DNA from 3 places in the Desertihabitans brevis genome. Region 2 is predicted to be linked to each of the others. Evidence: predicted binding sites of a transcription regulator. Region 2 holds the regulator's gene; each other region holds the start of a gene.
What was found. The regulator LexA, encoded in region 2, represses DNA repair genes until DNA is damaged. The targets are predictions, from matches to a motif close to TCGAACANNTGTTCGA.
Positions count from the first base shown of each region.

Region 1: the regulator LexA is predicted to act here: its motif matches at 3,694-3,709, upstream of DT076_RS11390 (alpha-ketoglutarate-dependent dioxygenase AlkB).
Region 3: the regulator LexA is predicted to act here: its motif matches at 4,193-4,208, upstream of DT076_RS00540 (HNH endonuclease signature motif containing protein).

Region 1 is NZ_QOUI01000006.1:212,266-221,755, reverse strand. Features, by position in the region: gene DT076_RS11405 (WS/DGAT/MGAT family O-acyltransferase) at 1-144, opposite strand, end outside; gene DT076_RS11400 (Rv3235 family protein) at 225-728, shown strand; gene secA (preprotein translocase subunit SecA) at 700-3,618, opposite strand; gene DT076_RS11390 (alpha-ketoglutarate-dependent dioxygenase AlkB) at 3,727-4,383, shown strand; gene DT076_RS11385 (GNAT family N-acetyltransferase) at 4,383-4,949, shown strand; gene DT076_RS11380 (winged helix-turn-helix domain-containing protein) at 4,939-6,150, opposite strand; gene DT076_RS11375 (NYN domain-containing protein) at 6,219-7,244, shown strand; gene DT076_RS11370 (methylated-DNA--[protein]-cysteine S-methyltransferase) at 7,324-7,818, shown strand; gene hpf (ribosome hibernation-promoting factor, HPF/YfiA family) at 7,825-8,469, opposite strand; gene DT076_RS11360 (ammonium transporter) at 8,768-9,490, shown strand, end outside.
Region 2 is NZ_QOUI01000001.1:613,991-623,480, reverse strand. Features, by position in the region: gene DT076_RS02915 (glycoside hydrolase domain-containing protein) at 1-1,862, opposite strand, end outside; gene DT076_RS02910 (ATP-dependent DNA helicase) at 2,118-4,130, shown strand; gene DT076_RS02905 (hypothetical protein) at 4,147-4,905, opposite strand; gene lexA (transcriptional repressor LexA) at 4,945-5,763, opposite strand; gene DT076_RS02895 (hypothetical protein) at 6,054-6,362, shown strand; gene nrdR (transcriptional regulator NrdR) at 6,503-6,976, shown strand; gene DT076_RS02885 (vitamin B12-dependent ribonucleotide reductase) at 7,118-9,490, shown strand, end outside.
Region 3 is NZ_QOUI01000001.1:124,358-133,847, forward strand. Features, by position in the region: gene DT076_RS00520 (SpoIID/LytB domain-containing protein) at 1-231, shown strand, start outside; gene DT076_RS00525 (FUSC family protein) at 235-1,365, opposite strand; gene DT076_RS20390 (FAD-dependent oxidoreductase) at 1,364-1,705, shown strand; gene DT076_RS19525 (FAD-dependent oxidoreductase) at 1,716-2,165, shown strand; gene serA (phosphoglycerate dehydrogenase) at 2,645-3,841, shown strand; gene DT076_RS00540 (HNH endonuclease signature motif containing protein) at 4,241-5,893, shown strand; gene DT076_RS00545 (inositol monophosphatase family protein) at 6,154-7,017, opposite strand; gene DT076_RS00550 (class I SAM-dependent methyltransferase) at 7,132-8,055, shown strand; gene rsgA (ribosome small subunit-dependent GTPase A) at 8,084-9,118, opposite strand; gene aroA (3-phosphoshikimate 1-carboxyvinyltransferase) at 9,115-9,490, opposite strand, start outside.

The DNA of each region.
Region 1 (9,490 bases), on a different contig from region 2:
GTCCTCCACCAGCGCCGCCAGCCGCTCGTGGTCGATGCCACCCGGGCCGGGGCGGAACACGTCGACGGTGCCCACGTGGTTGGGGTGGTGGGCGGTGTCCAGCGCCAGCAGGGCGTCCTCGGCGGCGGTCAGGCGGTCGGCCATCGGCCCCTCCTCCGGCACTTGTCCACAGATCCGTCGACGGCGCCCGCGGGAGACGTCGCCGGGGTCCAGGCTAGGCGAGCATGACGATCAGCGTCCTGCCCCTGCCCGTCCAGCACCCGCCGGTGCTCCGTGACGCCGTCGCCCCCGCGGTCCCCGCCGACCAGCCGACGCTGTTCGGCGAGGAGGCGCCGCTGCTGCGCGCACCCGGGCCGGAGCAGCCGCTGCTGCCCGGCGCCGCCCGGACCGCAGCCGTCCTGGTGCGGCTGGTGCTGGAGTCGCTGGACGGCCGCCGCCCGGCCACCCAGCTGGAGAGCTGGTTCACCGAGGCGGTGCTCACCCAGCTCGCGGTCGAACGCGGCCTGCGCCGGCGCTCGCGCCGGCACCCGCCGGCCCAGCTCTGCTCGGTCCGGGTGCAGCACCCGCGCCCTGACGTGGCCGAGGTGAGCATCCGGCTGCACGCCGCCGGACGCTCGCTGGCCTGGGCGATGCGGCTGACGACCGGTGGTCAGCGCTGGCGCTGCACCGACCTGGAGACCGGCCCGCGACCCGATCCCGTCAGCTGCGCGCTCCGTGGCACTGCTTGAACTTCTTGCCCGACCCGCAGGGGCACGGCTGGTTGCGGCCGACACCGGCATAGGGGTCCTGCTCGGCGGTGCCGGTGGCGGTGCTGGCCCGGCCGTCCTCATCCGGGGCGCTGTAGCTGAGCCGGCCACGGGTCGGCCCGCCACCCAGGCCCTTGGCCGAGATGCTCGGCCGGCCCGGGGCCGCCGCCACCGCCCCGGCCGGGGCGCCGTCATCGGGCTGGGCCGCGTCGGTCGCCGGGGTGCCGGCGTCGGGCTGGACGTCGGCGTCGGACGGGGACGGCTCCCCCTCGCGGCGCACCTCGGTGCCGCCGGAGTCCGGGTCGGGCCCCGAGGCGATCCGCTGCTCGAGGTCGCCGACGGTGACCGGCCTGGCGCTGCCGTCCGCGCCCGGGACGACGCCCACCCTCGCCACCTGGGAGACCTTGACGTCGAGGTTGAACAGGTAGCCGACGACCTCCTCGGTGAAGGCGGCCATCATCTGGTTGAACATGTCGCCGCCCTCGCGCTGGTACTCCACCAGCGGGTCGCGCTGGGCCATCGCCCGCAGCCCGATGCCCTCGCGCAGGTAGTCCATCTCGTAGAGGTGCTCGCGCCACTTGCGGTCCAGCACGGTGAGCAGCACCTGCCGCTCCAGCTCGCGCATGTTCTCCTCGCCGAGCTCGGCCTCCCGCTCGTCGTAGGCCCGGGTGGCGTCGGCCACGAAGGCGGTGACCAGCTCGTCGGCGGTCAGGTCGACGCCCTCGTAGTCCTCGCGGTCCAGACCGACGCGGTAGATCTGCGACATCTCGGTCCACAGCTGCTCGAGGTCCCAGTCCTCCACGAACCCGACGGTGTGGTTGCGCACCGTGCTCTCCACCACCTGGGTGGTGGCCGAGCGCAGCTGGGCCTCGACGTCGGCGCCCTCGAGCACCTTGCGACGGTCGCCGTAGATGGCGTGGCGCTGGCGGTTCATCACGTCGTCGTAGCGCAGGATGTTCTTGCGGATCTCGAAGTTCTGCGCCTCCACCTGCGCCTGGGCGCTGGCGATCGCGCTCGAGACCCGCTTGTTCTCGATCGGCTGGTCGTCGGGGATCTTCAGCGCCTGCAGCACCCACTCGACGACGTCGGACTTGAACAGCCGCATCAGGTCGTCGCCCAGCGAGAGGTAGAAGCGGCTCTCCCCCGGGTCGCCCTGGCGACCGGAACGACCGCGCAGCTGGTTGTCGATCCGGCGCGACTCGTGCCGCTCGGAGGCGACCACGTACAGACCGCCGAGCGCGACGACCTCCTCGTGCTCGCTGGCCACCTCGGCCTCGATCGCCTCCAGCGTCTCGGCCCAGCGCGCCTCGTACTCCTCGGCGTGCTCGACCGGGTCGAGCCCCTGCTTGCGCAGCACCTGGTCGGCCAGGAACTCCGCGTTCCCACCGAGGATGATGTCGGTACCGCGGCCGGCCATGTTGGTGGCGACGGTGACCGCGCCCCTGCGTCCGGCCTCGGCCACGATCGCGGCCTCACGCGCGTGGTTCTTCGCGTTCAGCACCTCGTGCTTGACGCCGGCCTTCTTCAGCAGCGCCGAGAGGATCTCCGACTTCGCCACCGAGGCGGTGCCGATGAGCACCGGCTGCCCCTTCTGGTGCCGCTCGACGACGTCGGCCACCACGGCGGCGAACTTCGCCTCCTCGGTACGGAAGATGAGGTCCTTCTCGTCGGTGCGGATCATGGGCTTGTTGGTCGGGATCGGCAGCACGCCCAGGCCGTAGATCTTCTGGAACTCCGCCGCCTCGGTCAGCGCGGTGCCCGTCATGCCGGCGAGCTTGTCGTACATCCGGAAGAAGTTCTGCAGGGTGATGGTGGCCAGCGTCTGGTACTCGTCCTTGATCTGCACCTTCTCCTTGGCCTCGATGGCCTGGTGCAGCCCCTCGTTGTAGCGCCGGCCGGTCAGCGTGCGCCCGGTGTGCTCGTCGACGATCAGCACCTCGCCGTCGGCGACCACGTAGTCGCGGTCGCGCAGGAACAGCTCCTTGGCCTTGATCGACTGGTTGAGGTAGGAGATCAGCGGGGTGTTGGCCGACTCGTAGAGGTTGTCGATGCCGAGCCGGTCCTCGACGAAGTCGATGCCGGCCTCGATGATCGCGACGGTGCGCTTCTTCTCGTCCACCTCGTAGTGCACGTCGCGCTGCATCTTCGCCGCGATCTTGGCGAACTCGGGGTACCACTCGTGGCTCTCCTGCGCCGGGCCGGAGATGATCAGCGGGGTGCGGGCCTCGTCGATGAGGATGGAGTCGACCTCGTCGACGATGGCGAAGTGGTGGCCGCGCTGCACGCAGTCCTCCAGCTTGAGCGCCATGTTGTCGCGCAGGTAGTCGAAGCCGAACTCGTTGTTGGTGCCGTAGGTGATGTCGCAGGCGTAGGCGGCGCGCCGCTGCTCCGGCGTCATGCCGGAGAGGATGACGCCGGTCTCCAGGCCGAGGAAGTGGTGGATGCGGCCCATCTGCTCGGACTGGAACTTCGCCAGGTAGTCGTTCACCGTGACCACGTGCACGCCCTTGCCGGTGAGCGCGTTGAGGTAGCTCGGCAGGGTCGCCACCAGGGTCTTGCCCTCACCGGTCTTCATCTCGGCGATGTTGCCCAGGTGCAGCGCGGCCCCACCCATCAGCTGGACGTCGAAGTGACGCTTGCCGATCACCCGGCGGCTGGCCTCGCGGACGGTGGCGAAGGCCTCGGGCAGCAGGTCGTCGAGGGACTCGCCCTTCTCCAGCCGGGCCCGGAAGTCCGCGGTCTGGCCGCGCAGCTCGTCGTCGTCCATCGCGGTGAAGTCCTCCTCGATGGAGTTCACCTGCTCGGCGATCCGCTGGAGGCGGCGCAGCTGCTTGCCCTCGCCCATGCGGAGCAGCTTGTCCATCAGTGCCACGGTGCAGTCTCTTCCCGTCGACGGTCGGTCCTCGGCCATCGTAGTGGCCCCGGCCGACCAGCCCAGGGTGCTAGGGTGAACACACGTTCGATTCGAGGGAGGTCGACGATGGCCCGCACCGCTGCACCCGTCGCACCGGCAGCCGGCACCGCGCTGCAGACGTCGCTCTTCGACGCCGACCCCGTCGGCCTCGGTCCGCTGGACGGCGTGCACCGGGTGCCGCTGAGCCGCGGCGCCTGGGTCGACCTGCTGCCGGGCTGGCTGACCGGGGCGGACGCGCTGCTCAGCCACCTGGTCGAGGTGGTGCCCTGGCACGCCGAACGGCGTCAGATGTACGAGCGCGAGGTGGACGTCCCCCGGCTGACGAAGTTCTACGGGGCGAGCGAGCCGTTCCCGCACCCGGTGCTGGACGCCGCCCGCGACGCCCTCACCGAGCGCTACGCCGCCGAGCTGGGTGAGCCCTTCACCACCGCCGGGCTGTGCTACTACCGCGACGGCCGGGACTCGGTGGCCTGGCACGGGGACCGGATCGGCCGGGGCCGCGACGTCGACACCATGGTCGCGATCCTCTCGGTGGGGGCGGCCCGGACGCTGGCGCTGCGACCCCGCGGCGGCGGCGACTCCCGTCGGCTGCCGCTCGGCCACGGCGACCTCATCGTCATGGGCGGCTCCTGCCAGCGCACCTGGGACCACGCCATCCCGAAGACCGCCCGCGACGTCGGGCCGCGGGTGTCGATCCAGTTCCGGCCCACCGGGGTCCGCTGATGACCACCCCGCTGTCGCCGACACAGACGCCCCGGCTGCTGCTCACCCGGCCGCAGCCCGACGACCTGGCCGAGCTGTTCGCGCTGCACGCCGACCCCGACAGCTGGCGCCACCTCCCCAGCGGCCGGCACCGCACCCGGGAGGACACCGAGCAGCTGCTGCGGGGCTACGAGCAGAGCTGGGCCGAGCACGGGCTGGGCGCCTGGGTGGCGCGCCGCCGCGGCGGCCCCGAGGACGGTGCTCTGGTCGGGGTCGGCGGCTGCTCGCTGCGCGGAGGCGTCGCCTGGAACCTCTACTACCGGCTGACCCCGGCCTGCCGGGGCCAGGGGCTGGCCCAGGAGATCATCGCCGCCGCGCTGCCGGCCGCCCGGCGGGTGCGCCCTGAGCTGCCGGTGGTGGCCTACCTGGTGGAGCACAACACCGGGTCGAAGGCGGCGGCCGAGCGGGCGGGGCTGGTGCTGCGCTGGCGCGGGCCCGACGCCGGCAACCCCGATCCTGACGCCGTCCGGCTGGTCTACGCCGACCGCGCGCTGGCGCCGGCCGTGCTGGAGTCGTTCACCGGCTGAGGGCGACCGCCCGCTGCAGCAGCGCCGCCAGGTCGCCGCGCTCGTGCACGACCACGTCGTCCAGCCCCAGCCAGGACGCCATCAGCGCGAGCTCGGCGGCCAGCTCCGGCGCGGTCTCGGCGGGGGCGTCCGGCTCGGCCCAGGCGGCCTTGACCACCAGGACGCCGGCAGCCCGGTCGGCCTTGAGGTCGACCCGGGCCACCAGCCGTTCGCCGAGCAGGAACGGGTAGACGTAGTAGCCGTACCGCCGCTTCGGCGCCGGCACGTAGATCTCGATCCGGTAGCGGAAGTCGAAGAGCTCCTGCAGCCGCTGGCGCTCGAAGACCATCGAGTCGAACGGGCTGAGCAGCGCCCGGCCGGCCACCCGCCGCGGCAGCCGGGCCTCGTGCCACAGCCAGTGCGGCCGGTCCAGCCCGCGCACCGTCACCGGCAGCAGCTCCCCCGCCGCCACCAGCTCGTCGACCGCCGGACGCACCTGGGCGGTCTTCAGCCGGAAGTAGTCGGCCAGCGCCCGCAGGTCGGCCACCCCGAGCGCCCGGGCCGACCGGCGCACCAGCGTCCGCACCGCCTCCTCCGGCTCCGGCGTCGGCGCGGCGGCCACCTCGGGCGGCAGCACCCGCTCGGGCAGGTCGTAGAGCCGTTCGAACTGGTCGTTGCGGCGGGCGGCGGTGATCTCGCCGGCCCAGAACAACCACTCCAGGCACACCTTCACCGAGGACCAGTTCCATCCCCAGTGCTCCCGCGAGCGCTCCTCCTCGTGCTGGATGTCGCGGGCGCTGATCGGGCCGCGCGCGGCCACCTCCTCGCGCACCCGGGCCAGCAGGTGCGGCTGCTCGGCCTGCACCCGGCGGATCCGGCCCCAGGCCTCCTCGGCGGCCACCTGCATCCGCGGCCGCAGCGCCGGCTGCAGCACGACGTCGACCAGCGAGGCCTCGTGCGCCCAGTACTCGAACAGCCGGCGTGGACGGCGTCCGGAGGCCCGGGCCAGCAGCCCGGGGTCGTAGGGCCCGTGCCGGGAGAAGAGCGGCATCAGGTGGGCCCGGACGGCCACGTTGACCGAGTCGATCTGCAGCAGCGCCAGCCGGTCGACCAGGCGCTGCACGTCGCGCATGGTGGCGTCGCGGTCCGGGCGTCCGGTGAGACCCTGGGCGGCGACGGCCACCCGCCGCGCCTGGGCGAGGGTCAGCGTCTCGCGGGGCATGATCGGGAGGCTAGTGCCGACCACCGACAGCGGCGGGGCAGACTGGCCGCACCGACCAGGAAGGAGCCATGACCGACACCGACGAGGCCCGGGTGGCCGTCTACATCGACTTCGACAACATCGTCATCTCCCACTACGACCACGAGCACGGGCGCAACGCCTTCTCCCGCGACCGCGCCCGGGAGACCGACGCCGACGGCGAGCCCAGCGCGGCGATGGCCGAGCGCCTCGACGCGGCCACCATCGACGTCGGGGCGATCATCGACTTCGCCTCCTCCTACGGCACCATCGTGCTCACCCGCGCCTACGCCGACTGGTCGGCCCCGGTGAACTCGCGCTACCAGCGCCAGCTGGTGGGGCGCGCCGTCGACCTGGTGCAGCTGTTCCCGGCGGCGGCCTACGCCAAGAACGGCGCCGACATCCGGCTGGCGGTGGACGCGGTGGAGGACATGTTCCGGCTGCCCGACCTCACCCACGTGGTGATCGTGGCCGGCGACTCCGACTACGTCCCGCTGGCCCAGCGCTGCAAGCGGCTCGGCCGCTACGTGGTCGGGGTGGGTGTCGCGGGCTCGACCAGCCGGTCCCTCGGAGCCGCCTGCGACGAGCTCATCACCTACGGCGCGCTGCCCGGGCTCACCGCCGGGCCGGACGAGCCGGACGAGCCGGAGCCGGACGAGCCGGAGCCGGCGCCGGAGCGGCGCCCGACGGCGGCGGCGGACGGTCCGGAGACGGGCGGCCGACGCGGCGGCGGCGCCGGCAGCGCACCGACCACGGCAGCGGAGGGGCAGTCCGCGGCCGTCCCCACCGGCACCGAGGACGAGGACGACACCGCGCCTGAGCCGGACGCCGCGCTGAGCCGGCGGGGGGCGTCCCGGCTGCTGGAGCGGGCGCTGCGGCTGGCGCACGAGAAGTCCGACGAGGAGTGGCTGCACAGCTCGGTGGTGAAGACCCAGATGAAGCGGATGGACCCGTCGTTCAACGAGAAGGCGCTGGGCTACGGCTCGTTCTCCGAGTTCGTGAAGTCGCGCAACAGCGTCGCCGAGCTGGACGAGAGCGACCAGACCCGCCGGATCCGGCTGCGTCCCGGGCGCTGACGGCCACGGCGCCGGGACGCCGACCTCACACCTGCGGTCGCGGCGACGTCCACCTGGTGACCAGACCCGAGGAGGTCCCGTGCCCACCACCCACTCCGTGCTCGACTCGCCCGTCGGACCGCTCACCCTGATCGCCACCGACGGGGTGCTCTCGGCCGTGCTGATGTCGGCCCACCGCCACCCGCGGCTGGACCGCGGCGTCCGCGACGACGCCGCCCTGGCGCCGGCGCGTGACCAGCTGGCGGAGTACTTCGCCGGCGAGCGCACCGTCTTCGACCTGCCGCTGGCCCCGCAGGGCTCGCCGTTCGAGCGGCGGGTGTGGGCCGAGCTGCAGCAGATCCCCTACGGCCGGACCCGCAGCTACGGCGAGCTGGCCCGCGCGCTCGGCCGGCCACGGGCCGCGCAGGCGGTCGGGGCGGCCAACGGCCGCAACCCGGTCGCCATCGTCATCCCCTGCCACCGCGTGGTCGGGGCCGACGGCGCACTGACCGGCTACGCGGGCGGGCTGGAGCGCAAGCGCCAGCTGCTGGAGCTGGAGAACCCGACGCTGCTCAGCCCGCCCGCGCTCTTCTGAACCGGGTCAGGCGCTGACGCTCGCGGCCTGCGCGGTGTCGGCGCCCTCGGTCTCGAGGTGGATGACGCCGTAGTCGTAGGCGTGGCGCCGGTAGACCACGCTCGGACGCCCGCTGGTGGCGTCGACGAAGAGGTAGAAGTCGTGGCCGACCAGCTCCATCTCGTCCAGCGCCTGGTCCAGCGTCATCGGCGGGGCGCTGTGGGTCTTCTCCCGGACGACCAGGGGGCCGTCACCCTGCACCTGCATCCCCGCCACGGTGCGGACGTCGTCGGGCTCGGCCTCCTCGGCGGGGGCGGCGTCCATCGGGTGCAGCATGGCGATCTCACGCAGCGGGCGGCGTCCGTTGCGGTGCTGCACCGCGCGGCGGTCGTGGGCCTTGCGGAGCTGGGTGGTGAGCTTGTCGAGGGCCTTCTCGAAGGCGATGGTCTTGTCGTGCGAGCAGGCCTCGGAGCGGACCGCGGGACCCTTGCTGAGCAGCGTGATCTGCACGCAGGTGTCCTGCTCCATCTTGCGGGTCCGGTCGGCCGAGACCTCGACCTCGACCCGGATCACCCGCTCCCGCAACCGCTCGATCCGGGCGACCCGCTCCTGCACGTGGGCGCGGAACTCCTCGGTGAGGGCGCAGTGACGACCCGACACGACAACATCCATGGTGACGACCTCCGTGGCTCTGGGGGGACCGCCGGAGTCGGGGCGTCTCCGCCCCGAGATCCGGCGGAGATGGCAGTGGCACCCGAACCCCGTCCGACCTGCTCCCCACCCGGGGGAGCCGACCAGAACGGAGGCACTGGCGCCATGGACCAACGTTAGACGAGCCCTCCGGGGCTGTGAAGGCGGGGCCCGGCCGGGGCGTCACGTCACCCAACGCTTACACCGGGCGGGCAGCGGACACGCGGCCGTAACAAAGAACGGCGTCGACTGAAACACCGGTGCCGAACGATCGGGCCCCATGGAAATCGATACCGGTGACACCGCCTGGATCCTGGTGTGCGCTGCCCTGGTGATGCTGATGACACCGGGGCTGGCCCTCTTCTACGGCGGCATGGTGCGCTCGAAGAGCGTCCTCAACATGATGCTCATGAGCTTCGGAGCGATGGCCGTGGTCGGCGTGCTCTGGGTTCTGTACGGCTACAGCATGGCCTTCGGCAACTCCGTCGGTGGCGCCGGGCTGCTCGGCGACCCCCTGGAGTACCTGGGTCTGAACGGGCTGATGAGCCCGGACGCCCTGTCCGGGACGGCGCCGGCGATGGCGTTCGTGGCCTTCCAGGCGATGTTCGCCATCATCGCGGTGGCGCTGATCTCCGGTGCGATCGCCGACCGGGCGAAGTTCGCGACCTGGATGGTGTTCACCGTCGTCTGGGCGACGCTGGTGTACTTCCCGATCGCGCACTGGGTCTTCGCCTTCTCCACCGACGACGGCAGCTACACCGGCGGCTGGATCGCCAACACGCTGGGCGCGATCGACTTCGCCGGCGGCACCGCGATCCACATCAACGCCGGTGCGGCCGCCCTGGCCCTCGCCCTGGTGCTCGGCAAGCGGATCGGCTTCAAGAAGGAGCCGATGCGGCCGCACAACCTGCCGCTGGTGATGCTGGGCGCGGCCCTGCTCTGGTTCGGCTGGTTCGGCTTCAACGCCGGCTCCGCACTGGCCGCCAACGGCACCGCGGCCACC
Region 2 (9,490 bases):
GAGTCGTCGTTGCCGGGCAGCCCGCCGCGCCCCGTGCCGAACTGGGAACGCAGCACCTGCTGCACCACCTCCGCGGTGCGGTCGGGACGTCCGGCCCAGTGGTAGGCCCACGGGGCGTCGTAGTCGGGCTCGTTGTTCAGCCCCTCGAAGCGGCCCAGGGCGTAGCCGGCCTGCAGCTCGGCGCTGGTCGGCCCGACCCCGGGCTGACGCACCGGCGGCTGGCCGAACCCGAAGAAGCGGTCCAGCATCGCCACGAACGGCGTGTCACCGCCGGCCAGCTCGATCCGGGCCCGCATGTCGTGCAGCAGCCGGAAGGAGTAGTTCCAGCGGCCGCCCTCGTAGAAGGTGGAGTCGACCAGCAGCCCGGTGTCGGGGTCGAAGGCGTTGATCCAGCCGCCCGCCAGACCGGAGAGCTGCCGGGCCAGGGCGCGGTCGCCGACCCGGCGGGCCACCGCGGCGGTGGCGTGGTAGGCCATCGCCAGGTCGAGGGTGTGGCTGATCGGGTGGGCGACCTGGTGCAGCAGGTAGTCCTCGCCGTAGGTGCGGCGCAGCTCGGCCTCGAGGTGGACCAGCGCCCAGTCCCAGTCGATGCCGGGGACGTCGCGCTCGCAGAGGTCGGCCAGCAGCAGGTGCGCCAGGGCGCTGGCCTGCCGGGAGAACCGGTCGGCGCCCTTGGCCATCCGGTAGCCGATCGGCAGGTTGCCCTCCTCCTCGCAGACGGTGAGCAGGGAGACCGCGAGGTCGGTGGCGCGTTGGGGGAACAGCAGGGTCAGCAGCGGCAGCTGGGTGCGGTAGATGTCCCACATCGTGCAGACGTCGAAGACCCACGGCCCGTCCCCGGTCCAGCCCGGCGCCTCGTCGGGGGCGAAGCAGGGTTTGACCAGCGAGTGGTAGAGAGCGGTGGCCAGCACCGTCTCCTGCTCCGCGCTGACCGGCTCCACCTGCACCCGCCCGAGGTGGCTGCGCCAGGCGTCCTCGGTGGCCCGGCGGCGCCAGCCGAACGCGGTCACCCGCCGGCCGAGGTCGGCGTCGTGGTTGGCCCGGGCCTGCTCGCAGCCGCGCAGCGACCAGCCCATCCTCACCTCGACCACCTGGTCGGACCGGCTGGGCCCGCTCCACACCATCCCGAAGGGGCGCAACGTGGTCGGCCGGATCCCGTCCAGGTCGAGCCGGGTGCCACCGGGCATCAGCCGCCGGTCGTACCACAGCAGCTGCCGCCAGCCCGGGGCGTGCACCTGCACGTGGGTGGCCAGCGGGACGCCCTCGACGGTGATCTCGCCCTCGGCCACACCGGGGGCCAGCATCGCCAGGTGGGCGCGGAGCGGGACGGTCCGGCTGTGCGGCAGGGCCAGCCCGCCGATCGAGGCGTCGACCACGACCCGCGCGCGCTCCGAGGCCGGGAAGACGTAGCGGTGCACCGCCGACTTCGGACCGACGGTCAGCTCGCAGCGGATGCCCGAGCCCAGGGTGCCGGCCCAGTACCCGGGGCGGGCCACCTCGTCGCGGACCGGCCAGGTGGTGCCCAGGGCGTCCAGCGGCTCGAGCATGGGGGTCACCCGGAAGTAGTTGTAGTACTTGCGGATGGCGCCGGTCCCGGACTGCTGGAAGTGGGTGAACCCGCTGGCCACGACCTCGTCGTGGACGGTGCGCGGGACGCCCTCGGTGTTGAAGTCGTAGCGGCCGTAGCCGGTGGGGTAGGCGCCGGAGTAGGGGCACACCGAGACCATCCCGAAGGGGTGGGTGGCACCGGGGTGGGTGTTGCCGATCTGCGGCTTGGGCCACCACCAGGTGGCAGCCAGGCCCTCCGGCGGCGGCAGCCGGGTCGCCTCCGTGCCGATGAACGGGTCGACGGCGTCGTGCACCCTCGCCTCCTCCCGCCGTGGTCGGTCGTCGTCCTCGACGCTAGGTCGGCCACGTTGCAGCGGTGTGTCCGCCGGAGGTCCACCCGGTGACGTCCCGCGTCCCGGCGGCACGCTGTGGAGAACCCGCCCGTGCCTGGCTGGGCCGGATACGGTGAACGGGTGCCTCCCACCTCCACGACGTCCGCCGGTCACCGCGACGTGCTGCAGGCCGCGGTCGGGGGCATCGGCGGCACCGCGCGTCCCGGCCAGCAGCAGATGGCCGACGCCATCGCCTCGACCCTGCGCACCGGCCAGCACCTGCTCGTGCAGGCCGGTACCGGCACCGGTAAGTCGCTGGGCTACCTCGCGCCGGTGCTGGCCCACCTCACCGAGCACCCCGAGGAGCGGGTGGTCATCGCCACCGCCACGCTGGCCCTGCAGACCCAGCTCGCGCACAAGGACATCCCGGCCGCCCTGGACGCGGTGGAGCAGGTCACCGGACGCCGGCCCCGCCACGCCGTCCTCAAGGGACGCTCCAACCACGCCTGCCTGCTGCGGGTGCGCGACGGCGTCGTCGACGAGCAGGAGGCGCTGGTCACCGGCTCCGACCTGATGGCGATGGTCCAGGACGCGCCGTCCGGCAGCGGGCCCACCGGGGCGGAGACCGTCCCGGTCACCGGCGGCACGGGCTCGGGCGGCTCGGCCGTCGGCGCCCAGGTGGTGGCGCTGCGGGAGTGGGCCGAGCAGCAGGCCGAGCAGGGCGGCCTGGCCGACCGCGACGACGCGCCGAGCCACAGCCCGCGGGCCTGGGCGCAGGTGTCGGTGCCGGTCCGGGAGTGCCTGGGAGCCGCACGCTGCCCGTGGGGCGAGGTCTGCTTCGTGGAGAAGTCGCGGGAGCGGGCGCGGGAGGCCGACCTGGTGGTCACCAACCACGCCCTGCTGGCGATCGACGCCATGCACGGCGGCACCGCCATCCCCGAGTACTCCGCGGTGGTCATCGACGAGGCCCACGAGCTGGTGGCCCGGGTCACCGGGGCGGCCTCCGGCGAGCTCAGCCCGGCGCAGGTGGAGCGGGTGGCCAAGCGGTGCCTGACCTGGCTGGACGACGACCTGGGCGGGGAGTTCCTCGACAGCGCCGACACCCTGCGGATCGCCCTCGACGCGGCGGTGCCGGAACGGATCACCGATCCCGGGCACGGCTGCGTCGACGCCTGCCGCCGGGTCCGCGACGTGGCCCGTCGGGTGGTCTCGGTGCTGGGCAAGGGCGGCCAGGGCGCGTCGCAGGCCACCGACGAGCCGGAGAAGCGGCAGGCCGCCGCGGTCGCCCAGGAGGTGTTCGACCTCGCCGAGCGGATGGCCGCGCTGGCCGAGGCCGACGTGGTCTGGGTGGTCGACCGCGAGCGCGCCGGCCGCGAGCTCCGGGTGGCGCCGCTCAGCGTGGCCGGGCTGATGCGCAGCCACGTGCTCAGCCAGCACCCCACCGTGCTCACCTCGGCCACCCTGCAGCTCGGCGGCAGCTTCGACGCCACCGCCGGCTCGGTCGGGCTCTGGCCGGGGGAGCGCACCGACGACCCCGACCCCGGAGAGCCGGCCGAGGACGCCCTGAGCTGGCGCGGGATCGACGTCGGCTCGCCGTTCGACTACCGGCGCCAGGGCATCCTCTACCTGGCCCGCCACCTGCCACCGCCGCGGCGGGACGGGATCAGCGAGGAGACCCTGGCGGAGGTGGCCGAGCTGGTCTGGGCGGCCGGCGGACGCACGCTGGGGCTGTTCGCCTCCCAGCGCTCGGCCGAGGTGGCCGCCGACCACGTCCGGCGCCAGCTCAAGGACCACACCGTCCTCTGCCAGGGCGAGGCGAACCTGCCCGAGCTCACCCGTCGCTTCGTCGAGGAGCCGGCCACCAGCCTGTTCGGCACCGTGTCGCTGTGGCAGGGCATCGACGTGCCCGGCGACACGTGTGAGCTGGTGATCATCGACAAGCTGCCGTTCCCGCGCCCCGACGACCCGCTGATGCAGGCCCGCCAGCAGGCGGTCACCGAGCGCGGCGGCAACGGCTTCATGCAGGTCGCCGCCACCCACGCCGCGCTGCTGATGGCCCAGGGGGCGGGACGGCTGATCCGCCGGGCCAGCGACCGCGGGGTGGTCGCCGTCCTCGACCCGCGGCTGGTCACCGCCCGCTACGGCAGCTTCCTGCGCTCGTCGATGCCGCCGATGTGGTCGACCACCGACCGCGAGGTGGCCGTGCAGGCGCTGCGGCGGCTGCAGGAGGCCCGGGGCGAGCAGGCCTGACCGGTCGCACCCCGGGTCAGTCCCGCACCGGCTCGTCCCAGGGCGCGGTGCAGAAGAGCACCGACCACGGGCTGCAGCCGATCCCGCGCTCCGGGAGCACCGTGCGGGTGGTGACCACCGCCACCCAGTCCTGGCCGGGTTCCAGGTCCTCCAGCGCGAAGGTCTCCCCGGCCGTGCCGTCGGCGCCGGCGGTGCGCAGCTGGTAGCACCGGTCGTCGGCCACCGCCGCCGCCGGGACCCACAGCGTCTCGACCTCCGGCAGGTCCGCCTCCGACCGCTTCCGCAGCGCGACGCAGCCGTCGGGCAGCGGCGAGGAGGTGGGCTCGCCGAAGTCGGCCGCGGCCAGCCGGGCCACCAGGGCGTCGGCCGCGGCCCGGTCGGCCACTGGGTGGAGGTCGATGCTGCGCACCGAGCAGGTCTGGGTGTGCTCCTGCACGATCCAGCCCGCGTCGCGGGTGCCGAGCTGGCACTCCAGCGCGAGGTGGCTGTGGCGCGGCGGTGGCCCGCCTGCGGCCGCCACCGCCGCCCGCTGGCGGTCGCGCAGCGCCCTCACCTCCGGCTCGGCGACCGCTCGGCCGTCGCGCACCTCGGCGGCGACCTCACGGGCGAGTCGGGCCTGCCGGACCGAGCCGACCACCCCGTTGCCCACGTAGGCCAGCACCGGCAGGGCGAGCAGGACGGCCAGCACGACGAGCACCACCCGGAGCACCCGTGCCCAGCGCGATCGCGGCGCCGGGACGGACGGGTGGGCGGACAGCTGGTCGGGGCTGGGCACGGGGCGACGCTAGCCGCTCGCCGGGCCAACCCGGGCGGCTCAGACCCGGCGCAGCACCGTGACGACCTTGCCGAGCACGGTCGCCTCGTTGCCGTCGATCGGCTCGTAGGCCGGGTTGTGGGGCAGCAGCCACACCTGGCCCGGCGTGCGCTTGAAGGTCTTGACCGTGGCCTCCTCGCCGATCAGGGCGGCCACGATGTCACCGTTCTGGGCGTCGGGCTGCTGCCGGACGACCACCCAGTCGCCGTCGCAGATGGCGGCGTCGACCATCGAGTCACCGCGCACCTCGAGCATGAAGAGGGTCCCGTCGCCGACCAGCTGCTTGGGCAGCGGGAAGACGTCCTCCACGACCTCCTCGGCCAGGATCGGGCCACCGGCCGCGATCCGCCCGACCACCGGCACCGGCACGGCGGCGGGGAAGGCGTCCGACACGCCGGTCTCGTCCCCGGCGTTGGCCAGCACCGGCGCCTCGTCCGGTGCGGTGCCCACCGACGGCCCGCCGGGCAGCAGCACCTCCATCGCGCGGGGACGGTTCGGGTCGCGCCTCAGGTAGCCCTTGGCCTCGAGCACCTTGAGCTGGTGGCTGCCGCTGGAGGAGCTGGCCAGACCGACCGCGTCGCACACCTCCCGGATGCTCGGCGGGTAGCCGCGGCGCTCCACCGACTCCTTGATCACCTCGAGGATCCGGCGCTGGCGGGGGGTGAGGCCGTGGACGTCCTCCGGGCCGTCGGGCAGGGACGTGACGGTGGCCCCGGACTCGGCCAGCTGGGCGGCCACCATCTCGGCGCTGGGACGTCCGCGTCGACGTCCGCCGGGGCGGGTGCTGGGGACGGGCGGCTCATCGGTGCTGCGGACCATGGAGCAGACGCTACGGCTCCTGCGCGCACCAATCAAACACCTGTTCGACCTCGGCGCGTCGCGCTGCGCGGTCGTCCCGACGGCGCCCGGCAGGGCCAAGAGCCGGGCTCGGGACGTCGTCGCGCGAGAACTGTCAGTGCCTCCTGGTGGAGTTCTCGACGTCGGCCGACGGACCGACCGGTGGGCCTGCGAACACGTGTTCGAACACGCCGGGCGAGGTCGTTGGCACACACGTTCGAATCGAGTAGACAGGGGTATCGAACATGGGTTCGACGCACCGAGGAGGCAGCATGAGCACCACCATCGTGACCGCCGGTCCGCTGACGGAGTCCGCGCTGCGGGTCGCCCCGCCGGTCCGCCGGCGCCGGGTGCGTCCGCAGAGCCGGGTCCGTCCCACCGGGGCCGGTGCGCCGGAGCTGCGCACCCCGGCCCGGGCGCCGCGGGCCTGCCGGGTGTCGGCGCCGGCCCCGGCTACGGCCACCGGGAGCGACTGGCACCTGACCGCCCGTGGGGTGGCCGTGGTCACCGCGCTCACCCTGGCGACCTTCGTGCTCGCGGTGGTGGCGATGGTGGGTCGCTTCCTGGTGGTGACCGGCTGACTCTGCGCCGGGGTGACGACCGGCAGGATGTCCGGGCTTGATCTAGGGGCGAGATCGCCCTAAGGTCACTACATGTAGTGGTCACACGGATGTGATTCCGCTACAGGTAGATCCAGGCCGTCGATCCCGGGGGAGTGGTCGTGCACTGTCCGTACTGTCGCAACACCGACTCCCGGGTGCTCGACTCCCGGGTGAGCGATGACGGCACCAGCATCCGGCGCCGTCGCCAGTGCCCCGAGTGCGGGCGTCGGTTCACCACCGTCGAGCGGATGCAGATGATGGTGGTCAAGCGCTCCGGCGTGGTCGAGCCGTTCAATCGCGACAAGGTCGTCAGCGGGGTGCGCAAGGCCTGCAAGGGCCGACCGGTCAGCGAGGACGCGCTGGCCCAGCTGGCCCAGACCGTGGAGGAGACGCTGCGGGCCGCGGGGAACCCCGAGGTCCCCGCCGACGAGGTCGGCCTGGCCATCCTGCAGCCGCTGCGCGAGCTCGACCCGGTGGCCTACCTCCGCTTCGCCAGCGTCTACCAGAAGTACGAGTCCGTCGACGACTTCGAGGCCGCGATCAGCGAGCTGCGCGGCGCGCCGACGGCTGCCGGGCCCGTCCAGGGGCCCTGACCGGGACACGGGTCGGGGCGCCCCGCGTCGAGCAACGCCCCGACCCGTCGGTCCGCCGCTGCCCGCGGCCGCAGGCGCCCGCCTCCACCACCTGGGGAGGGCCCCGTTGTCCCACCGTCCGACGGCGCCGAGAATGGGCGGGTGACCGACACCAGCCGTCCGACCACGACCACCGGCCTCCGGGTGCCGAGGGTGTTCTCCACCGAGGGTGTGCACCCCTACGACGAGGTGACCTGGGAGCTGCGCGACGTCGTCCAGACGAACTGGCGCACGGGCGAGACGGTCTTCGAGCAGCACGGCGTCGAGTTCCCCGACTTCTGGAGCGTCAACGCCGCGACCATCGTCACCACCAAGTACTTCCGCGGGGCGGTGGGCACCGAGCAGCGCGAGCACAGCCTGCGTCAGCTGCTGGACCGGGTGGTCGACCGCTACGCCGCCGCCGGTCTGGAGCACGGCTACTTCGCCGGCGAGGCCGACGCGGCGGTGTTCGGCGACGAGCTGCGCTGGCTGCTGCTGCACCAGTACTTCAGCTTCAACTCACCGGTCTGGTTCAACGTCGGCACCAGCTCCCCGCAGCAGGTGAGTGCCTGCTTCATCCTGTCGGTCGACGACACCATGGACTCGATCCTCAACTGGTACCGGGAGGAGGGGCTGATCTTCAAGGGCGGCTCCGGGGCCGGGCTCAACCTGTCCCGGATCCGGTCCTCGAAGGAGCGGCTCAGCTCCGGCGGCACCGCCTCGGGGCCGGTCTCCTTCATGCGCGGGGCCGACGCCTCGGCCGGCACCATCAAGTCCGGCGGGGCCACCCGGCGGGCGGCGAAGATGGTGGTGCTCGACGTCGACCACCCCGACATCGCCGACTTCGTCGCCACCAAGGCGCGCGAGGAGCAGAAGATCCGCGCGTTGCGCGACGCCGGCTTCGACATGGACCTCGGCGGTGCCGACATCACCAGCGTCCAGTACCAGAACGCCAACAACTCGGTCCGGGTCAGCGACGCCTTCATGCGCGCGGTCGAGGAGGACGGCACCTTCGACCTCACCGCCCGCACCGACGGCCGCACCCTGGAGACGGTCCGGGCCCGCGAGCTCTTCGCCTCGATCGCGCAGGCGGCCTGGGAGTGCGCCGACCCGGGCCTGCAGTACGACGACACCATCAACCGCTGGCACACCAACCCCGAGAGCGGGCGGATCACCGCGTCCAACCCCTGCTCGGAGTACCTCAGCCTGGACGACAGCTCGTGCAACCTCGCCAGCCTCAACCTGCTGGCGTTCCTGCGCCCGGACGGCACCGTCGACACCGGGTCCTTCGTCGCAGCGGTCGAGCTGGTCACCACGGCGATGGACATCTCGATCTGCTTCGCCGACTTCCCGACCGAGGCGATCGGGCGGAACACCCGCGACTTCCGCCAGCTCGGGCTGGGCTATGCCAACCTCGGCGCCCTGCTGATGGCCAGCGGGCACGGCTACGACAGCGACGGCGGGCGCGCACTGGCCGCCAGTCTCACCGCGCTGATGACCGGGGCGGCCTACCGGCGCTCGGCCGAGCTGGCCCGGGTGGTCGGGCCCTATGCGGGCTACGCCCGCAACGCCGAGGCGCACCAGCGGGTGATGGGCCAGCACCGCGATGCCTGCACCGCCCTGACGACGCTGTCCGACGTCGACGGCGCGGTGCACGATCGGGCCGGGCGGGAGTGGGCGCAGGTGCTCGCCCTGGGGGCCGAGCACGGCTTCCGCAACGCCCAGGCCACCGTGCTCGCCCCGACCGGGACGATCGGCTTCATGATGGACTGCGACACCACCGGGGTGGAGCCGGACTTCTCGCTGGTGAAGTTCAAGAAGCTCGTCGGCGGCGGCTCGATGCAGATCGTCAACGCCACCGTGCCGCGGGCGCTGCGCACCCTGGGCTACGACGAGGAGACGGTCGAGGCCGTCGTGGCGCACGTCGCCGAGCACGGCCACGTGGTCGACGCCGCCGGGCTGGCCCCGGAGCACCACGAGGTCTTCGACTGCGCCATGGGCGTCCGGGCGATCGCGCCGATGGGGCACGTGCGGATGATGGCGGCCGTCCAGCCATTCCTCTCCGGCGGGATCTCCAAGACGGTGAACCTGCCCGAGGACGCCACCGTCGACGACATCGCCGAGGTGTTCACCGAGGGCTGGCGGCTGGGGCTGAAGGCTCTGGCGGTCTACCGCGACAACTGCAAGGTGGGCCAGCCGCTGACCACCGGCACGCCGACGGTGCGCACCGCCGACCCCGAGCCGACGCCGGAGACGCCGGCCGAGGTGCGCCCGGTGCGCCGGCGGCTGCCGAAGTCGCGGGCCAGCCGCACCACCTCGTTCTCCGTCGGCGGCGCCGAGGGCTACATGACCGCCGGCAGCTACGACGACGGCGGGCTGGGCGAGATCTTCCTCAAGCTCGGCAAGCAGGGCTCCACCCTGGCCGGGGTGATGGACGCCTTCTCGATCGCGGTCTCGATCGGGCTGCAGTACGGCGTCCCGCTGGAGACCTTCGTG
Region 3 (9,490 bases), 490 kb from region 2:
GGCGTCCCGGTGCAGCGCTTCACCACCGGCACCTGGTTCTGGGTCGACCACCGGGTGCGCGAGACCTACGGCAAGATCGACGAGCGCTACCGCCAGCTCGGCGCGGAGAAGTCGCGGCTGGGGCTACCGCTGGGCACCGAGGAGGCCGGACCCGGCGGTTCGCGGGTGAGCCGGTTCGAGGGTGGCACCATCACCTGGAAGTCGGGCAAGGCGACGGTGCGCTACCGCTGAGTCTCACGCCGGTTCGGGGATGAGGTCGCGGGCGTCGGCGTAGGACAGCCCGGTCAGCTCCAGCAGGTCGACCGTCATCGAGCGGATCTGGGCCAGCACGACGATGTTGGACAGGCTGGTGTTCAGCCCGGCGTCGCCGGTGTGCTGGCCGAGGCGGACGAGCCGCTTCTGGGCGGCGGTCGGCAGCCGGCGCTCGTACAGCTCACCGGCCATCCACTCCACCACCTCGACCAGCTCGTCGAGCAGCTGGAGGTAGGCCTCGGGCGGTCGCTGGCCGTGGAAGACCGCGACCGCGGTGCGCCGGGTGAGCACCCGCAGGTTGCGCATCAGCCGGTCCAGCGGCTGGTAGAGCGCGGCGATGTTCTGCACCTCGTTGCGACGCCGGCCGAAGAAGGGGGAGTAGCGGACCACCGCCATCCCCTCCCGGTTGGCCTCCTCGATCGCCGACAACCGCTGCTCGCTGCGCCGGGCCCGGTCGAGCACCTCCTCGGCCAGCTGCAGGTCGGTGCTGGTCAGCGCCGTCCGCGCCGCGGTCAGCGTCCCGGCCACCTCCTGCAGGGCCTCGGCCACCAGCAGCCGCGGCCGGATGAGCGGGGCCGACGGCGCCACCGTGGTGACGACCAGGGCGAGCGCGCAGCCGACCACGGCGTCCAGCCAGCGGTCCACGCTGGGCCCGGTGCCGGCCGCCAGCACCACGACGATGGAGGACTGCACACCGGCCTGGGTGATCATCAGGTTGCGGGCGCCCACCAGGGTGGCCACCGCCATCGCCAGCGCCGCCACCACGGTGATCTGCAGCGGTCCGGTGCCGAAGACGATGACGAACAGGTCGCCGACCGCCACCCCCAGCGCCACCCCGACCGCCATCTCGATGGCCCGGCTGAACCGCTGGCCGAAGGAGAACCCGAGGCAGACGATCGCCGCCACCGGGGCGAAGATCGGCAGCGGGTGGCCGAGCAGCCGGTTCGCGACCAGGTAGGCCAGCCCCGCGGTAATAGCACACTGGCCGATGAGGAACGAGCGGTAACGCAGCCGCCGGGCCCGCCGGGCGAGGTTGGCGGTGCCGCGCCGGGCGGTGCGCTCGCTCGCGTCGTAGGCCCGCAGGACGACCCGGAGGGCGGGGTGACGGCTCATGGCGTCATTGTGCCGCCGCCCGGTCGGAGTCGGCGGCCGCGGCGCACGGGAGTCGGGCTTGCCGCCCCGCGGAGGTCGCCGCCAGGATGCGTGCGTGACGGAGGAGCTGCGCGACCTGGTGGTGGTGGGCGCCGGCGTGGTCGGGATGGCGCACGCGATGACAGCCCTGCGGCGGGGGATGTCGGTGACGGTGCTCGACCGGGACGCCGAGGCCGTCGGGGCCTCGGAACTTCGGCCACATCTGCCTCACCGCCCAGAGCGGCGAGCTGCGCGAGCTGGGGCTGCGCTCCCGCGGGGGCTGGCTGGAGGCGGCCGCGGCGGCCGGGTTCTGGGCCGGTGAGGTGGGGGCGGTGGCGGTGGCCCGCACGCCGGCCGAGCTCGCCGTGCTCGAGGAGCTGGCGGCCTCCCGCGACGACGGCTCGGTGACCGTGCTGTCGGCGACCGAGACCCGCCGCCGGCTGGACGGCTGCGGCGCAGACGACCTGGTCGGTGGGGCCTTCCTCGCCGCCGACCTGCGGGTGGACCCCCGGGTCACGGTCGCCGCGCTAGCGTCCTGGGTGCAGGACCAGCCGGGCGGTGAGGTGCGCTGGCGGACCGCGGTGACCGCGGTGGAGCCCGGGGTGGTGCAGACCACCCGCCGGCCGGTGCGGGCGAGCGGCAGGTCCTGGTCTGCGTGGGCCACGACGTCGACCAGCTGCTGCCGACGCTGGCCGAGGAGCACCAGATCACCCGGTGCAGCCTCGAGATGGCCCGCGGGCTCTGGTCGGGCGGGCAGCCCACCATCGGCCCGGCGGTGCTGAGCGCCACCTCGATGCTGCGCTACGACGCCTTCACCGCCCAGCCCTCCAGCGCGGCGCTGCGCGCAGAGGTGGAGGCGGCGACACCGGAGCTGCTCGCGGTCGGGGCGAACGTCCTGACCACCCAGCTCGCCGACGGCAGCTTCGTGCTCGGCGACTCCCACGCCTACGCCCCGACGGTGCGGCCCTTCCTGTCCGAGGCGACCTCGGTGCTGCTGGTGGGGGCGGCCGGCCGGCTGCTGGGAACGCGGTTCGACGTCATCGAGCGGTGGCAGGGGGTCTACGCCTACTCACCGGTGGAGCCGCTGCTGGACCGCGAGACCGCGCCGGGCGTCCGGGTGGTCGGCGACCTCCGGGATCGGGATGACGCTGTCGTTCGGGCTGGCCCGTCGGACGCTGGACCCGCTGAGCTGACCCGGCTCCGACGGCCAGTCGCTGGACGGCGACCGCAGGTGTGCGGGGTGCTTCCTAGACTGGCGGCCGTGCGCGCGCTGCTCCTGGAGAACATCCACCCCGAGGCGACCCGGTTGCTGGAGGAACGCTCCATCAAGGTGAGCACCGCCTCCGGGGCGATGGACGAGGACGAGCTGATCGAGGCGCTGCAGGGCGTCGACCTGCTGGGCATCCGGTCCAAGACCCAGCTGACCGCGCGGGTGTTCGCCGAGACACGGCTGACCGCCGTCGGCGCGTTCTGCATCGGCACCAACCAGATCGACCTCGACGCCGCCAGCCGCGCCGGCACCCCGGTGTTCAACGCGCCGTTCTCCAACACCCGCAGCGTGGTCGAGCTGGCGATCGCCGAGATCATCGCGATGGCCCGCCACCTCACCGACAAGAACGCCTCGCTGCACGCCGGCGTGTGGGACAAGTCGGCGAAGGGCTCGCACGAGGTGCGGGGCCGCACGCTGGGCATCGTCGGCTACGGCAACATCGGCAGCCAGCTGTCGGTGGTGGCCGAGGCGCTGGGCATGCAGGTGTACTTCTACGACGTCGTCGACAAGCTCGCGCTGGGCAACGCCCGGCGCTGCGACAGCCTCGAGGAGCTGCTGTCCAAGGTGGAGACGGTCTCGCTGCACGTGGACGGGCGTCCCGGCAACGCGGGGCTGTTCGGCGCGGAGCAGTTCGACCAGATGCGTCCGCGCAGCCTGTTCCTCAACCTGTGCCGGGGGATCGTCGTCGACCACGAGGCGCTGCGGGAGCGGCTGCTCAGCGGGCACCTCGCCGGTGCCGCCGTGGACGTCTTCCCCGAGGAGCCGAAGTCGGCCGGCGACCCCTTCGTCTCCAGCCTCCAGGGGATCCCCAACGTCATCCTCACCCCGCACGTGGGTGGCTCGACCGAGGAGGCGCAGATCGACATCGGCCGGTTCGTCGCCGGCAAGCTGCGCGACTACGCCGCCACCGGCGCCACCGTGATGAGCGTCAACCTGCCCTCGGTGCAGATCGACGACCAGGTGCCGCACGCGCGGATCCTGCACCTGCACCGCAACGTCCCCGGCGTGCTGGCCCGGCTCAACACCGTCCTCGGCAGCCACCAGGTCAACATCGACCGCCAGGTGCTCTCCACCCGCGGTGAGCTCGGCTACGTCGTCACCGACGTCGCCAGCCCCCTGCCGGCCCCGATGATCGAGGAGCTCCTCGCCCTTCCCGAGACGGTCCGCCTCACCACCATCGGCTGCTGACCCGCGCCGCCGCCCCACGCTCCGAACTCGTCGAAGGGCGAGCGCGGACGCCGGCCGGCTCATTCCCGCCGGCCGAGCTGAGCGGTTGCGCCGCACCCGGCTTCAAGCGCTCTGAGCCTGTCGAAGGGCGAGCAACCGACTGCCGCCGTCCTGAGGTGGTCCCCGCGGCGTGACCGAGCCCCTCATCTCCGGGGCGCGGCTGCCGCGCCACGAGCCGATGCGCGCGGACCCCGGCCGCCACCCGGAAGTGAGCGGGAGCGAGGCTCGAACGGCCCCGACCCCTGAGCCCGTTGCAGCGCGACGGGTCGACGTCACACGGCCCGAGCCGTTCCCGCGACGACGGATCCCAGATCGATCACGCGTTCGAAACTGTCAGAGGTCTTCCGTAGCGTCGGGGTCATGGAAGCAGCACGGGGGATCGACGCGACGACGGTGCTCGCCGGCGCGCGCGAGCTGCACGAGCAGGAGCTGAGCGCGAGCGCCGGGCTGCTCCGGCACGCCGCCTCGTGGGCCGACCTGCACCCGGCGGTGGACGCCGACGAGGCGGCCGTCTCCACCTGGCAGGGCCGCGAGTGCGGTGTCCCGCTGGCGGGGGAGGGCACCCCGCAGGTGGACCGCGCCTGCATCTCGGAGTTCGCCGCCGCGGTCGGGCTGCCGTCCGAGTCCGGTCAGCGGCTGATCGGCGACGCCCTGGAGCTGCGCCACCGCCTGCCCGCGGTGTGGGCGCTCGTGCAGGCTGGGCGCGTGCCGGCCTGGCGGGCACGCGGGATCGCCCAGTCCACCAGCACCCTCACGCTCGAGGCGGTCGCCTTCGTCGACCGTCAGGTCGCGGCCGTCGCCGGACGGGTCGGGCCGCGTCAGCTCGACCGGCTGGTCGACGCGGCGGTGCTGGAGTTCATGCCGGAGGAGGCCGAGCGACGCCGTCTCGAGGCCGCCGACCGCCGCCACTTCACCGTGCGCCACCCCGACGACGGCGACGGCGGCGGCCTGTCCTACGTCGAAGGCACCCTCGACCTGGTGGACGCGCTCGACCTCGACGCCGCGATCAGCGACGGTGCCGTCGCCCTGGCGCAGGCCGGGTGCGAGCAGCCGCTGGACGTCCGCCGTTCGATGGCCGTCGGCGAGCTCGCCCGGCGCCAGCCCGCCCTCGACCTCGGTCCGACTGCCGAGGACGACGCCACGACCGGCCCGGCCGTTGGTTCCACGACGGCCGACCAGCGCGGGCCCGGCGGGTCGCCGGCGGCAGGGCGGTCTCGGGTGCTGCTGTACCTGCACCTGTCTGCCGATGCGCTCGGCCGGACGCCCACCGGTGCGCCGGACCGGGCGCAGGTCGGGTGGGTGGGCAACACCCGCACCCCGGTCACCGCCGGCCAGATCCGCGACTGGTGCGGTCGGCCCGACGCCCAGGTCGAGGTGAAGCCGGTCATCGACCTGAACGAGAACCCCTCGGTCGAGGGCTACGCGATCCCCGACTGGCTCCGCGAGCGGGTCACGCTGCGCGACCGCACCTGCCTGTTCCCCTTCTGCCACCGACCCGCACACCCGCGCACGCTCCGTGCCGGCAGGCGCGGGCGTGCCCTGGCCACGCCGGCCGACGAGGTGCCGCGCAAGCCCACGGTGCAGCTCGACCACCAGATCCCCTACGAGCAGGGTGGCCCCACCTCCGCGGACAACCTCGTGCCGCTGTGCCCGCGCCACCACAACGACAAGACCCACCACCGCTGGCGCTACCGGCGGCTCGCGCCCGGCGTCCACCTGTGGACGAGCCCCCACGGCCACCGCTTCCTCCGTGACCGCGACGGCACCACCGCGCTCACCGGCCCACCGACGGGCCGGCGCGACGGCACCAGACGCTCCGAGCAGTCACCACCGCCGTCCGCTGAGCCGTCACCGCGGACGGCGACCGGCCAGACCGCACGACCCCGCGGAGGCGCCCCGCCTCCCGCGGCGCCGACGCCGAACGGCAGGAGCGGTGCACCCCCGCTCCGAGGGGCCGTTGCTACGGCGCCAGGGGAGCGCGCCTCCGGGGAGCACGACCCGCCACCGTTCTGACCTGCGCCCGGTCGGAGCCCAGCCTCGCCCTGCCGCACCCGCGGCTGACCCGGTCAGCGAGGGACTGCGGCATGCCCGCGCCCGGGGCGTCGAGCCCCGGCGGCATCAGCGGCCGACAGGCGTGCACCCAGCCGCGTTCCCAGGACGCCGCGGAAGCCAGCTCGGTGCTGTCGAACCCGAGCAGCGCGGGCACGACGTCATCCTCAGCCCGCCCGTGCGATGGCGCGAACAGGCCGGGCGTGACGCCTCCGTCAGCGAACTCAGACCTCCGGGGTCACCCGCGGGATCTCCACCGACGGCTCCAGGTCGTCGTCGCCGGCTTCCACCGGGGTGTTGAGCCGGCGCACCACCTCGTCGTGCAGGACGCCGTTGGTCGCCAGCGCGCCCGGACCCACCGGCCCGCGCTCACCGGCCACGTTGCCGAACCGGCCCCCGGCCTCCTCGACGACCACCGCCAGCGCGGCCATGTCGTGCAGGGCCAGCTCGGGCTCGCAGGCGATGTCGACCGCACCCTCGGCGAGCAGCATGTAGCTCCAGAAGTCGCCGTAGGCCCGGGTCCGCCAGCAGTCGCGCATCAGGTCGACGAAGGGCTGGCCGTGGCCCGAGGTCACCCAGCCGCCGATCGAGCTGTACGACAGCGAAGCATCCGCCACCGTCGCCACCTGGGAGACCCGGATCGGGCTGGCCGACATCAGCGACTTCCCGGCGAACGCGCCGCCGCCACGGTGGGCCCACCAGCGCCGGTTGAGCATCGGGGCGCTGACCACGCCCGCCACCACCTCGTCGTCGATCATCAGCGCGATCAGGGTGGCCCAGACCGGCACCCCGCGGACGAAGTTGCGGGTGCCGTCGATGGGGTCGACCACCCACCGGCGCGGGCCCCACCCGGTGTCCTCACCCTCCTCGCCGTGCACCGCGTCCCGCGGTCGTGCCTTGGACAGGGTGCGCCGGACGGCCTCCTCGACGGCGAGGTCGGCGTCGGTCACCTCGGTCATGTCGGGCTTGCTGCTGACGGTGAGGTCGCGGGCCCGGAACCGGCTGGTGGTGATGGAGTCGGCGTTGTCGGCCATCAGGTGCGCGAGCCGCAGGTCGTCGGTGAGGTTCTGCGCAGGGGACGGGGCCATGGGGAGAGGCTATCGGGGTCCCACGGGCACGGGCGTCACCGCACGGCATCCCGCTCCGGCCCGCCGGGGCAATCCGGTGGCCGCCCGGTCGATCCGTGCCTACGCTCGACGGGCGTGACCATCTACCAGCACCCGTTGGCCTACCTGCTCGGGATGGAGGGGCTCGCGCTGCTGCGCGGATGGGCGGGTGACCTCGACGAGGGCTTCACCCGCGAGCGGCTCGCCGAGGTGCGCCGGCTGCTCGACGACCCGGTGCTCGCCGGGCACCCCGGGGTGCGGGTCGCCCGGGGCAGCGCCGCCGACGGGTACCGGCAGTGGGCCCCGAGCTACGACGAGCCCAACGGCCTGTTCGACCTCGACGAGCCCTTCGTCGACGAGGTGCTGCAGAGCCTGCCCGCCGGCACCGCGTTGGACGCGGCCAGCGGCACCGGTCGGCTGACCGAGCGCCTGGACGCCGCCGGGCACCGGGTGGTCGGCGTCGACGCCTCACCCGAGATGCTGGCCCGCGCCCGCACCCGCGTGCCGTCCGCCCGGTTCGTGCAGGGCCACCTGGAGCGACTCCCGCTGCCCGACGCCTCGGTCGACGTCGCGGTGTGCGCGCTCGCGCTGTCCCACCTGCCCGGGCTCGAGGGGCCGCTCTCCGAGCTCGCCCGGGTGCTCCGGCCGGGCGGCCACCTGGTGATCTCCGACGTCCACGCCGAGCTGGTGCTGCGCGGCTCGGTGGTGACCTCCCTCGGCGCCGACGGCGGACCGGGGCTGGTGCCCACCTACCGCCACCCGGTCGGCGCCTACCTGCGGGCGGCGCTGGCGGCCGGGCTGCAGGTCCGCCGCTGCGAGGAGGTCGGGGCGGTCGACGACGGTGCCGCGTCCGAGCGGCCCGCCCGCCGGGCGGCCGACGCCGACGACCTCGGACCGTGGTCGCTGTGGCCGTGGTCGCTGCTCGACCTGGCCCCGGAGGCGAGCGCTGCGGCCTGGACGACCCCGTCCACGATCCTCTGGCACTTCCAGCGCCCGGACGTCGCACCGTCGGCCAGCTGACCGACCCAGCCGCGCGATCGACCGGGGCTCAGTACGTCTCGGCGCTCAGCCGGGCGTCGAGGATGCGGCGGAAGGACTGCAGCCGCTCCGGGGAGAGCCGGCCCTCGGCCACCGCCTGGTCCAGCCCGCAGTCGACGGCCGTGCTGTCGTGGCGGCACCCGCGCGGGCAGCTGCCGGTCTCGGCGGCCAGGTCGCCGAAGGCCGACACGATCCCGTCCGGGGTGACGTGGCTGAGCCCGAAGGAGCGCACGCCCGGGGTGTCGATCACCCAGCCGCCGTCGCGACCGTCGGGCAGCGCCGGCAGCTGCAGCGCGATCGCCGACGTCGACGTGTGCCGGCCCCGGCCGGTCGTCGCGTTCACCGCCCCCACCGCCCGGTCCAGCCCCGGGATCAGCGCGTTGACCAGCGTCGACTTGCCCACCCCGGAGTGCCCGACGAACACCGTCGTCCGCCCGGCCAGCCGCTCCCGCAGGTCGCTGAGGTCGGCACCGGGCTGGGTCGTCAGCACGGGGACGTCCAGCGGGCGGTAGGCGGCGACGATCTCGTCCGGCGACGCCAGGTCGGCCTTGGTCAGCACCAGGAGCGCGTCCAGGCCGGCGTCGAACCCGGCCACCAGGATCCGGTCGATCATCCCCGGCCGCGGAGGCGGGTCGGCGAGCGCGGTGACGATGGCCAGCTGGTCGGCGTTGGCCACCACCGGACGCTCGTAGGGGTCGTCGTCGTCGGCGGTCCGGCGCAGCACCGTCCGCCGCTCCTCGACCTCCACCAGCCGGGCCAGCGTGCCCTCCTCGCCGCTGAGGTCGCCCACCACCCGCACCCGGTCACCGACGACCACCCGGGACCGGCTCAGCGAGCGGGCCTTCGTCGCCGAGACCAGCCCCCGGCCAGGCTCGTCGGACGCCCCGTCCAGCCGCAGCCGGTAGCGGCCGCGGTCCACGGTGATCACCGTCGCCAGGGCGGCGTCGGAGAAGTCGGGCCGGTCCTTGGTGCGGGGACGGGAGCGGCGGCCGGGACGGTCGAAGCCCGCGTGCTCGTCGCTGTGGATGCCTCCCCGTCGGCTCAAGGGGCGTCCTGCGCTGCCTCGTCGCCGTCCTCGGGGTGCTCGGCGACGTCGCGGGCCAGCCACCGGTCGCTCTGGGCGAGCATGTCGTCCCACAGCTCGGGGAACTGCGGCATCGTCTTGCTGGTGCAGCCGATGTCGTCCAGGGTGATGTCGTCGACCACCAGCCCGAGCACGGCCCCCGCCTGCGCCATCCGGTGGTCGGCGTAGGTGCGCCACGTCCCGCCGTGCAGCAGCCGGGGGTGGATGGTGAGCCCGTCCTCGTGCTGGCTGACCGCCGCCCCCAGCCCGTGCAGCTCGGCCTCGAGCGCGGCGAGCCGGTCGGTCTCGTGGCCACGGATGTGACCGATCCCGGTCAGGTGGCTGGTGCCGTGA